2 regions of the Zoogloea oryzae genome follow, and region 2 is predicted to be linked to the other one. Evidence: predicted binding sites of a transcription regulator. Region 2 holds the regulator's gene; the other holds the start of a gene.
The links. Region 2 encodes sigma-54, which starts transcription at its own class of promoters, with help from an activator protein. Its sites were predicted from a motif close to TGGCACGCTTNCTGCTNA; they were not measured.

Region 1 (5,060 bases), on a different contig from region 2:
TTCTTGCCCGCCAGTACCGGATGGAAAATCATCAAGCCCTTTTCGTTGCCCTTGGCGCGAACCAGGAAGGCGTAACCACTATTGCCGAACTTGAGGCTCTCCAGCGCTGTCTTCAGGCTGCCGAAGGCGCCGGTGAGATCGAAGCCGACGAAAAGCGCGCCCACCACCTTGCCGTCCTTGTCGCGGGCGGGGGTGTACTTGGTCATGTACTGGCGGCCGAAGAGCTTGGCGACGCCCAGATAGGTTTCCCCGGCGATGAGCTTGGCCTTGGCGGGATGGTCGGCAGCGAGCGCGGTGCCCACGGCCCGCTCGCCGGCTTCGGTCTTGAGCGAGGTGCTCACCCGCACGAAGTCGTCGCCCTTGCGCACGAACACCGTCGCAACGCCGCCGGACGTGCGCGCGAACGCGTCGACGCTGGTGAAGTCGAGGTTGACCGGCTTGCCCTGATATTCGAGCAGCGGTGTGTCGATCGCGCCCACCGGGATCGAGCGTTCCGGGTGCAGCACGAAGGGCTCGGGAAAGTGGGAGAGGAAGATCGCCGACACCTTGTCGGTCAGGCCCACGCTGATCTCGTGGGTGGTGTCCACCAGCTGGCGCAGACCGTGGATGTGGCCCTTCACCTCCCGGTCCGCATGCTCCAGGCCCAGGCGGTAGGTGTAGGACGAGACGAACAGCGCCAGTCCGAGTATGACCAGCCCGCCGAGCAGAATGGATGCACCCACGAACTGGTGACTCAGGGACATCCGGTTGATCGATTTCATCGTGCTCCCCCACGCCATCGACGGGCGTTCTCGATTTATTACTAAAGTAATAGGTGATCCTGATACGGCAGTTCGGCGGGAATCTTGAGCTGGCCTGCATTTCGGATGCACGAGGGTGTGACGGATGACCGCCTTCTGGCGCCTGCCGGAAACGTAATCGATCAGTATTCTCATACTCATTCCGCCTGAGCGATGTCGGGCGAGAGCATGCGTGCATCCTGACGGCAGGGCCGCGCCCGGAAAGCCGGCCCTGAAATGCACAAGGCCCGGTCGAAACCGGGCCTTGCTGGGGAGGATCGCTGCAGCGCGGGCTTACCAGTGGGTTTCCCGGTCTGGCGTGGCGGTGATCTTGTGGATCGTCAGGTCGGCGCCTTCGAATTCCTCTTCCGGATCGAGGCGGATGCCGACGAGGGTCTTCAGCGTGCCATACACGATGGTGCCGCCCGCCAGCGCGATGACAATGCCGGCCAGGGTGCCGGCTAGCTGGGCCACGATGCTCACCCCACCAAGGCCGCCCAGCGCCGTGGTGCCGAAGATGCCCGCAGCAATGCCGCCCCAGGCGCCGCACAGGCCGTGCAGTGGCCACACGCCGAGCACGTCGTCGATCTTCCAGCGGTTCTGGGTGACGGTGAAGAGCTGCACGAAGAGCACGCCGGCGACGGTGCCGGTGGCCAGCGCGCCGATCGGGTGCATCAGGTCGGAGCCGGCACATACGGCGACCAGGCCGGCCAGGGGGCCGTTGTGGATGAAGCCCGGGTCGTTCTTGCCCAGCACCATCGCCGCCAGGGTGCCGCCGACCATCGCCATCAGCGAGTTGAGGGCCACCAGGCCGCTCACCTTGTCGAGGGTCTGGGCCGACATCACGTTGAAGCCGAACCAGCCCACGGTGAGGATCCACGCGCCCAGGGCCAGGAAGGGAATGTTGGATGGCGGGTGGGCGGCCACGTTGCCGTCCTTGGTGTAGCGGCCGCGGCGGGCGCCCAGCAGGAGCACGGCGGGTAGGGCGATCCAGCCACCCACGGCGTGCACCACCACCGAGCCGGCGAAGTCGTGGAACTTGGCGCCGGTGACGGCCTCCAGCCACGGCTGGATGCCGAAGTTGTCGTTCCAGGCGATGCCCTCGAAGAAGGGATACACGAAGCCGACCAGCAGGAAGGTGGCGATGCTCTGGGGGTGGAACTTGGCCCGCTCGGCGATGCCGCCGGAGATGATCGCCGGGATGGCCGCCGCGAAGGTGAGCAGGAAGAAGAACTTCACCATCTCGTAGCCGCTCTTCTGGGCCAGCACGTCGGCGCCCGAGAAGAAATTGGCCCCGTAGGCCACGGTGTAGCCGATGAAGAAGTAGGCGATGGCCGACACGCAGAAGTCGGTCAGGATCTTGACCAGCGCGTTGACCTGGTTCTTCTTGCGGACGGTGCCGACCTCCAGGAAGGCGAAGCCTGCGTGCATCGCCAGCACCATGATGGCGCCGAGCAGCACGAAGAGGACGTTACTGGCGTTGCTTGATTGCTCCATTTTGGGCTCCAAAATCGAAGCGAAGCACCAAGCAGGTGCCGTGCCAGTTTAGCTTTTCGGGAAAGTCTAATTAATTCATCAACTTGACGCCAAGCTTGCATCGATTTGTCGCACTTTATTCGTGCATCGCCATTTTGACTGCACCAAAAACAGGCGCAGTTGCGGCGCGCGGCTCCCCGAGATGGGGCGCTTACCAGGCGTTCTCGACCGCGATGTGGCCCGGCGCCGCCAGTCGGCTCAGGCGGAAACCCCTTCCCATCAGCGCCTTGTGGGTGTCGCGCACCATGTCGGGGCTGCCGCAGATCATGAAACGGGAGTCGGCATCGGAAAAGGGCAGCCCGACGGCGGTTTCGAGCCCACCCTGGCGGATCAGCTCGGGGATGCGGGCGTGGAGCGCGCCGGGGGCGGTCTCGCGGGTGACCACCGGCCGGTAGATCAGCTTGTGGCCCTGGGCCGCCCACAACGGGTGCTGCCGCAGCGCGGCGATCTCGTCCCGATACGCCAGGTCTTCGGCGAGGCGGGCGCAGTGGACCAGGATCAGCCGGTCGAAGCGCTGCCAGGTGGATTCGTCCTGGAGGATGGACAGGTAGGGGGCGAGGCCGGTGCCGGTGCCGAGCATCCACAGGTCGCGGCCATCGGCGAAGCGGTCGGTGGTGAAGAAGCCGTTTGCGGTGCGCTCGATCATCACCTCGTCGCCCACAGCCAACTGGGCGAGGCGCGAGGTGAAGGCACCGTCGGGCACCACGATGGAGTAGAACTCCAGGTGCTCGTCCCAGGTGGCCGAGGTCATCGAGTAGGCCCGCCACACCGGCGCCCCGTTCTCTTTCAGCAGCCCCAGCCGCGCAAACTGCCCGGGCACGAAGCGGAAGCCCGGCTCGCGGCTCAGGCGGAAGGACAGCAGACGCGGACTCCAACGGTGCATCCAGAGAATGCGGGCCACGGTGCTGCGGGTGTTGACGTTGACGGCGGTGTCCATGCGGTGTGCTCTCGACGATATCGGCGGGCTGCCCGAAGGGACAGACCGCATCCCGCGTCGCTTCGTTCCGGCAGCGGCGGCGCGAATGACTGACGCATTTCGGCAAGGGGGTGACGAAAATCGTCACCTGGAGCCCGCTGCTGCGCTTGCCACGGCGCTGGCGTGGGGGCGTCGGTTTGTTGAAAGTGTCTGATTCATAGACGTTTCGACCCGTCGGTCGGATTCTGGCACGGCGGTTGCATTAGCGTTGTCAGCCGGGTCTCGAGCCCGTTCTGGAATACCCATAATCTCTTGGAGATACGCACATGAAAGACATGAAGAAGCAAGGCGGTTTCACCCTGATCGAACTGATGATCGTCGTGGCCATCATCGGTATCCTGGCCGCCATCGCCGTTCCCCAGTACCAGCAGTTCCAGCGCAAGGCCAAGTTCTCCGACGTCGTGTCCCAGACCGCCGCCTACAAGTCCGCCGTTGAGCTGTGCATCCAGAACAACAACGGCGGTCTGACCGGCTGCGACACCGGCGCTTCCGCCGCTGACGGCACCTGGTCGATCCCGGCCCCCATCGCTTCCGGCGCCGGCAAGGGCAACCTCGACTCCCTGTCCGCCAAGGACGGTGTGATCACCGCCAAGGCGATCTCTTCCGGCGGTCTGAGCGGCGAAACCTACGTGCTCACCCCGACCTCCGGCACCGCCTCCATCAGCTGGGCCACCAGCGGCACCTGCCGTACCGCTTCGCCCCCGATCTGCTGATTGTCGCAGGGCCTCCAGGCCACCCCCGGCGGTGGCCTGACGCAACAAGCCCGGAATGGCGTAAGCCTTCCGGGCTTTGTTTTTGCAAGCTGAACCTCTCCACCCTGGAGCGCCTCCCTTGACCGGGCACCCGCAACCCCCCGATCCGCACCGCTTTAGCCGCTGGGCCGACAGCCTGCTGCTGGCCGTGCTGCTGCTGCCAGTGCTGGCCTTGCCCCAGCGCTGGGGCGACCGGGCGGCCGGCGTGGGGGCGATGCTGGCGCTGGTGCTGGTTGCGGCCAGCCTGCCGTGGCCGCGGCTGGTGCGTCTGCTGGCGCTGCCCTGCCTGCTGCTGGCGCCACCGGTGGCGTGGTACGCGTGGCGCTTCGGGGTGATGCCCGGCGACGAGCTGATGCTCGCCCTGCGCATGAGCGACGGTCGCAGCGCCGTCGAATTTCTCGCCGATGCAGCGCGGCAGTGGTCCACCTGGGCGGTGTTGATCCTCGAGGTGCTGGTGGCCCTGGCGCTGAAGCTTCGTCGCCCCTGGCCGGCGGCGTCGCGGTGGCGGCAGGTCGGGCTGCTCTGCGGGCTGGCCTATCTGGCCACGGGTTTCCTCCACGACAGCTTTCTGCGCACGCGGCTGCCGCTGCATCCGTGGGCCAGCCCCGAGCTGGTGCTGCGCACCTATCCGGTTTCCCTGGTCCAGCCGCTGGTGCTGCTGGCCACGCCGCGACCGGTGGTGGCGGCGATTGCGCCGGTGCGGGTAAAGGTGGACCCAGCGGCCCGCCATCGGCCCCAGACCTACGTGCTGGTGATCGGCGAATCGGCCCGCGCCGACCGGCTCGGCCTCAACGGCTACGGCCGGGATACGACGCCCATTCTGGGTGCCCTGCCCGGCGTGGTGAGCTTTCCCGATGTGCGCTCGGTGTCCGACTGCACCCACACCGCCGTCCCGGCCATGCTCACCATGAGCGACGCCGCCGGCATCGCCCGCCGCCCGCCGGACGAAGGGGCGCCCACCTTGTTCGACTACTTCGCCGCGGCCGGCTTCTTCACCGCCTTCGTGTCGATGCACGA
Region 2 (5,849 bases):
GCCTGCTGTATGCAGACGTGGCAGGTCGTGTCCGTCTGTCCGTCAAGCTGGGTGAGGCGGAGGCTGGCTATGCCGTCGAGCGTTGCCTTAACCGCATGTCCCGCTGCGCGGAGGCCTATTCGGCCGAAGGGCTGGAGCTGCGTCCGGAAGTGATTGTTGCCCGTTTCGGCGATGCAGATTCTGCCCTGCTGGCGGCCCGCGAGATGCGCGAACGAGTACGGGCGCTGCCGCCGATGAGCGGCATCAAGCTGGTGCTGCGGGCCGGGGTGGTGCTGGAGTCCGAAGGGGGTGACGAAGAAGGCGCTGCCGAGAAGATGGCCGCCCGCCTGGTGGATGGCTGCAATCCTGACACCATCACCGTCTCCGAGAGCCTTTCCGAGCTGCTGTCGCCGTCGATGCGGCGCCTGCTCGGCAAGCTCGATGACGCGGCCAGCAACGCACCCTTTCCGGCCCTTGAACTGGGCAACGCGCCGCCGCCCACGCCGGCCGAGCTCCGCCAGGAGGCCCTGCAGTCGGTCAGACAGATGCGGGTCAGCTTTCGTGGCCAGAAGTGGGTCATCGACGCGGCGCACCCGACGCTGCTGTTCGGTCGCGAAACCGGCAACGACATCGTCGTGTCCGATCCGCGGGTTTCCCGCCAGCACGCCCGCATCGAGCTGCGCAACGGCCTGTTCTATCTGGCCGATTCCAGCACCAACGGCACTTACCTGCTGGAGGAGGGGGCGGCGGAGCACTGCATCAAGCGCGGGGAGTTCGCGCTGTCCGAGAAAGGCCACATCGGGTGTGGCTTCTCGGTGGGTGACAACATGTCCGACGCGGTGGCATTCGCCCTCGACTGATCCACGGCGGCAGGCGCAACCCAATGAAAAGGGCCCTCAGCGGGCCCTTTTCCGTCATGGCGCCGGGGCGTTTCAGCCCTTCAGACAGGTGCTCATGAACTTCTTGCGTTCGTCGCCCTTGAGGGCCTTTTCGCCGGCTTCCTTGTTGCAGGCCTTCATCTTTTCCTGCTGCGGGGTGCCTTTGGCTTCGGCGGCGGCGGGTTTCGCGGAGAGGCATTCCTTCATGAAGGCCTTGCGCTCGTCGCCCTTCTTGTCGGCGGCGGATGCGTTGCATTCCTTCATCTTGTTCTGCTGGGTGGAGGCCGCGAAGGCGGCGGGTGCCAGACCGGCGGCAAACATCGAAACAGCGACACTCAGGATCAATTTTTTCATCTGGCCACTCCTCGTATGGGCGGGTTGTCGGAACTGCAACATCATCATAAACGGTGCTTGGGTGAATCCGTTGACGGCCAGGCCCGCCCAGGCTGCCGGATGTCGTGTCTTTTGGTTAAAAGCCGCTGTCTTCCATCGCCCGGCGCTGGCGATCGACGAACTCCTGGGTTGAATCGATGCCGCGCAGCAGGAGGATCGTCGATCGCACCGCGGCCTCGAGGAGTACGGCCAGGTTGCGGCCGGCTGCAACCGGAAGCACGACGCGGCGCAGCGGTACGCCGAGGATCAGCTGCTGCTCGCCCTCAAGGGACAGGCGCAGCGGATCCTGGTCGCCGGGCTGGCGGCGCTGCAGATGAACCACCAGCTTGAGCTTCATCTTCCGCCGGCAGGCGGTCTCGCCGAAGATCGTGCGGATGTTGAGGATGCCGAGGCCGCGCACCTCGATCACGTCCTGCAGAAGGGCCGGGCAGCGGCCTTCGAGGACGGTCGGGGCGATGCGCGAGAACTCGACGATGTCGTCGGCCACCAGGCCGTGGCCGCGGGAGATGAGTTCGAGGGCGAGCTCGGACTTGCCGGCGCCCGAATCCCCGGTGATGAACACGCCGAGGCCCAGCACGTCCATCATCACCCCGTGCAGGGCGACGCGTTCGGCCAGCTTGCGCGACAGGTAGCTGCGCAGCAGGTCGATGACGTTGGCCGCCGGCAGCGGGCTGGCGAACAGGGCTACGTCTTCGTTGGCGCAGACGGTGCGGATCAGGCTGGGGATGTCTTCGTCGTCGGCGACGATGATCGCCGGCGGGCCGTAGGAGAGGATCTCGCGGACATGGTGGATCACCTTGTCGCGGGTCTGGCGGCGGGCCCAGGCGAGCTCGGACGAGCCGAGGATCTGCAGGCGGTCGGGGTGGATCAGGTTGAGGTGGCCGACCATGTCGGCGGGCCAGATGCGGTCTTCGGAGACCGAGATGCGGGTGTCGAGGCTGCCGCAGATGTGGCGCAGCCTCAGGCGGTCGAGGTTGTCGTCAAACAGCCGCGCTACTGTTGTCTGGCGCATCGCTGCCCCACTGGGCGAAGAGGGAGTGCGCCGCGAGGGCGTCCGGGGCGGCCAGGAGCTGATCGCGGAAGCTGCGATCGCTGAACATCTGGGCGAGTTCGGAGAGGAGCTGCAGGTGGTGTTCGTTGGCCTGTTCGGGCACCAGCAGCACGAACAGCATCGACACCGGACGACCGTCGGGGGCGTCGAAGGGGACCGGCTCGGCGAGGCGCATGAACGCACCCAGTGCGTCCTTCAGGCCCTTGATGCGTCCGTGGGGGATCGCGATGCCCTGCCCGAGACCGGTCGAACCGAGCTTCTCGCGGGCAAACAGGCTGTCGAAGACGGTGCTCCGGGCGATGCCGTGATTGTTCTCGAACAGCAGGCCGGCTTGCTCGAAAGCGCGCTTCTTGCTGCTCGCCTCGAGGCCGACGACCACATTGGCCGGAGGCAGAAGTTTGGCGATGAGGTTCATGGGCGGGATGTTCCTGTACGCGGCTGGACCGGGACAGGTTTCCGGGAACGAATCTGGAAAATCCGGGGGCGGAGGCCGCCGGGGCCGTTGTGTCAGTTGGGGCGCATTATAGCCACAACGGTCCCGGGGAGAAGGGGATTACTTGGGGCCGAAGATCAGGATTCGGCGAGGTGCTGCTTCAGGGAGTCATGGCCGTGGTCGGAGGCCTTGTCCTTGTACTTCAGAACCTGGCGGTCGAGCTTGTCGGTCAGGGCGTCGATGGCGGCATACATGTCGGCATCCTCGCTCTCGACGTGGATGTCCTTGCCACGCACGTGAACGGTGACTTCGGCCTTCTGACGCAGCTTTTCCACCGAGAGGATCACGCCGACGCTGGTGACGTTGTCGAAATGACGGATCACGCGATCGAGCTTGGAGGAAACGTATTCGCGGATGGCCGGCGTAACTTCGACGTGATGCCCCGTGATGTTGAGGTTCATGGTTCTTACCTTTCTGTCAGATGGTTTTGCGCAGACTGACCGGCGGGATATCGAGGGACTCGCGGTACTTTGCGATGGTCCTGCGTGCCACGACGATACCCTGCTGGCCCAACAACTCGGCAATCTTGGCGTCGGACAAGGGTTTCTTCTTGTCTTCCGCGGCTACCAGCTGGCGAATCAGCGCCCGAATCGCCGTCGAGGAAGCCGCCCCACCGGTGTCGGTGGCGACGTGACTGCCGAAAAAATGTTTGAACTCGAAAATGCCTCTTGGTGTGGCCATGTACTTCTGGGTGGTCACCCGCGAGACGGTGGACTCGTGCAATTCCAACTGTTCGGCGATTTCACGCAGTGTCAGAGGGCGCATCGCCACATCGCCATAATCGAAGAACTGACGCTGCCGGTCAACGATCGCTTGCGACACACGCTGGATGGTGTCGAAGCGCTGTTGAACGTTCTTGATGAGCCAGCGGGCTTCCTGCAGGTGATTGGACAGGGAGCCACTGGCGCCGCGGTTGTCCCGCAGGATCTGGGCATAAAGCTGGTTGATGCGCAGCTTGGGCATCGCGTCCGGGTTGAGGTTCACAACCCAGGTGTTGCGCACCTTGCGGACGATGACATCCGGCACCACGTAGCGGATGTCGGACTGGGCGAAGCGGGCGCCGGGCCGGGGGTTGAGGTCGAGGATCAGGGCGTGGGCTTCGCGCAGCTCGTCGTCGGTGCAGCGCAGCGCGCGCTTGAGCTTGAGGTAGTCGCGGGCGGCGAGGAGCTCGAGGTGTTCGGCGACGATGGCCAGCGCCAGCTCGCGTTCGCGGCTGGGCGGCAGGGCGCGCAGCTGCAGGCCGAGGCATTCGCCGATGTCGGCGGCGCCGATCCCGCAGGGGTCGAGGCTCTGGATGTGGCGCAGGGCGATCGTGAGGTCGTCCAGATCCACTTCGAGTTCGGGCGGCAGCAGCGGCAGGAGGTCTTCCAGGGCCTGGCTGAGGTAGCCGTCGTCGTCGAGGGCCTCGATCATGAAGCGGGTGAGGGCCCGGTCGCGGTCGGACAGCTGGGTGAGGGCGATCTGGGCGTCCAGGTGGTCGCGCAGGGTGGTGACCGTGGCCTGGAGATCCTGGAAATCGTTGTCGTCGTCATCGTCCCGCGAGCCGCTGCCGGAGCCCTGCCAGTCGCCGCCTTCGGCGAAGTCGAACTCCCGGTCGGTGTCGCGTTCGCGCTGGTCGGATTCGCGGGCCTGCTCCTGCTCGCGCTCCTGGGCGGCCTCGCTGCCGGCGGGGGCGGCCGGGCCAGGGGCTTCGAGACGGCTGGAGCCGAGGTTCGACTCCGGCTCGTCCCGCTCGATCATCGGGTTCTCGAGGAGGATCTTCTCGATCTCCTGGTTGAGCTCGAGGGTCGATAGCTGTAGCAGCTTGATGGACTGCTGCAGCTGCGGGGTGAGCGCGAGATGCTGGGAGAGTTTGAGCTGGAGGCTGGGCTTCATGACAACAATGATGCCTTAAAGCCGGAAGTGCTCGCCGAGGTAAACCTGACGGACCTGTTCATTCCGGACGATCTCTTCAGGGCGGCCGCTGGCCAGCACTTCGCCGGCATTGATGATGAAGGCGCGGTCGCAGATGCCAAGGGTTTCGCGGACGTTGTGGTCGGTGATGAGCACGCCGATCCCTTTTTCCTTGAGGAAGCGGATGATCTTCTGGATGTCGATCACGGCGATCGGGTCGACGCCGGCGAAGGGCTCGTCGAGGAGGATCAGCCGCGGGTCGGAGGCGAGGGCGCGGGCGATCTCGCAGCGCCGGCGTTCGCCGCCGGAGAGGGAGATCGCGGTGTTGTCGCGCAGGTGTTCGATGCCCAGTTCGCCGAGGAGCTGCTCGAGGCGCTCGGCCATCTCGGTCTTGGTGAGCTTCTGCAGTTCGAGCACGGCCTGGATGTTCTCGGCCACGGTGAGCTTGCGGAAGACGCTCATCTCCTGGGGCAGGTAGGACAGGCCGAGGCGGGCGCGCTGGTGGATCGGGCGATGGGTCAGGACCTGGTCGTCGAGGGTGATCTCGCCGCCGTCGGCGACCACGAGGCCGACGATCATGTAGAAGCAGGTGGTCTTGCCGGCGCCGTTGGGGCCGAGCAGGCCGACCACCTCGCCACTGCCGACGTCGAAGGAGACGTCGTGGACGACGGTGCGGGCCTTGTACTTCTTGCGCAGGTTGCTGACTTTAAGCAGGCTCATCGCCGGGGTGTTCTTTCAGGACTCTACGAATGATTTCGGTCGAGAAACCGCGACCTTGAAGAAAACGCGCCTGGCGCGCCCATTCTCGCGCGTCTGCCGGTGCTGCGGCGAATTTTCGGCGATGGATGTCGCAGGCGCGTTCGAATTCACTTTCCGGACAGTTGTCGGCAATGGCCAGGCCGATCTGCTCGGCGCCGACGCCGCGCCGGGCGAGCTCGCTCTTGAGCCGCGAGGCGCCGAAGCGGGCCGCCTTGGCGCGCACGTAGGCATCGGCGAAGCGGGCGTCGGAGAGGAGGCCAAGCTCGACCAGACGGTCGAGTTCGGCGCTCACCTCTTCCACGCTGCCAAGGGTGCCCAGCTTGCGGGCCAGCTCGGCGCGGGAGTGTTCCCGCTGGGCCAGGCAGCGCAGGGCCCGCTCATGCAGACTGGTGGCCATGGACGA

Region 1: a site for sigma-54 is predicted at 2,305-2,322, ahead of QQK25_RS14815 (ammonium transporter). Genes of this name have one in related genera too.

The regions. Positions count from the first base shown of each region.
Region 1 is NZ_BSPX01000047.1:5,416-10,475, reverse strand. It holds gene QQK25_RS14820 (methyl-accepting chemotaxis protein) at 1-761, opposite strand, end outside; gene QQK25_RS14815 (ammonium transporter) at 1,074-2,276, opposite strand; gene QQK25_RS14810 (ferredoxin--NADP reductase) at 2,467-3,252, opposite strand; gene QQK25_RS14805 (pilin) at 3,558-4,004, shown strand; gene QQK25_RS14800 (phosphoethanolamine transferase) at 4,123-5,060, shown strand, end outside.
Region 2 is NZ_BSPX01000024.1:31,888-37,736, reverse strand. It holds gene QQK25_RS09740 (FHA domain-containing protein) at 1-839, shown strand, start outside; gene QQK25_RS09735 (PsiF family protein) at 912-1,211, opposite strand; gene hprK (HPr(Ser) kinase/phosphatase) at 1,327-2,262, opposite strand; gene ptsN (PTS IIA-like nitrogen regulatory protein PtsN) at 2,231-2,716, opposite strand; gene hpf (ribosome hibernation-promoting factor, HPF/YfiA family) at 2,872-3,195, opposite strand; gene QQK25_RS09715 (RNA polymerase factor sigma-54) at 3,212-4,669, opposite strand; gene lptB (LPS export ABC transporter ATP-binding protein) at 4,685-5,407, opposite strand; gene recX (recombination regulator RecX) at 5,394-5,843, opposite strand.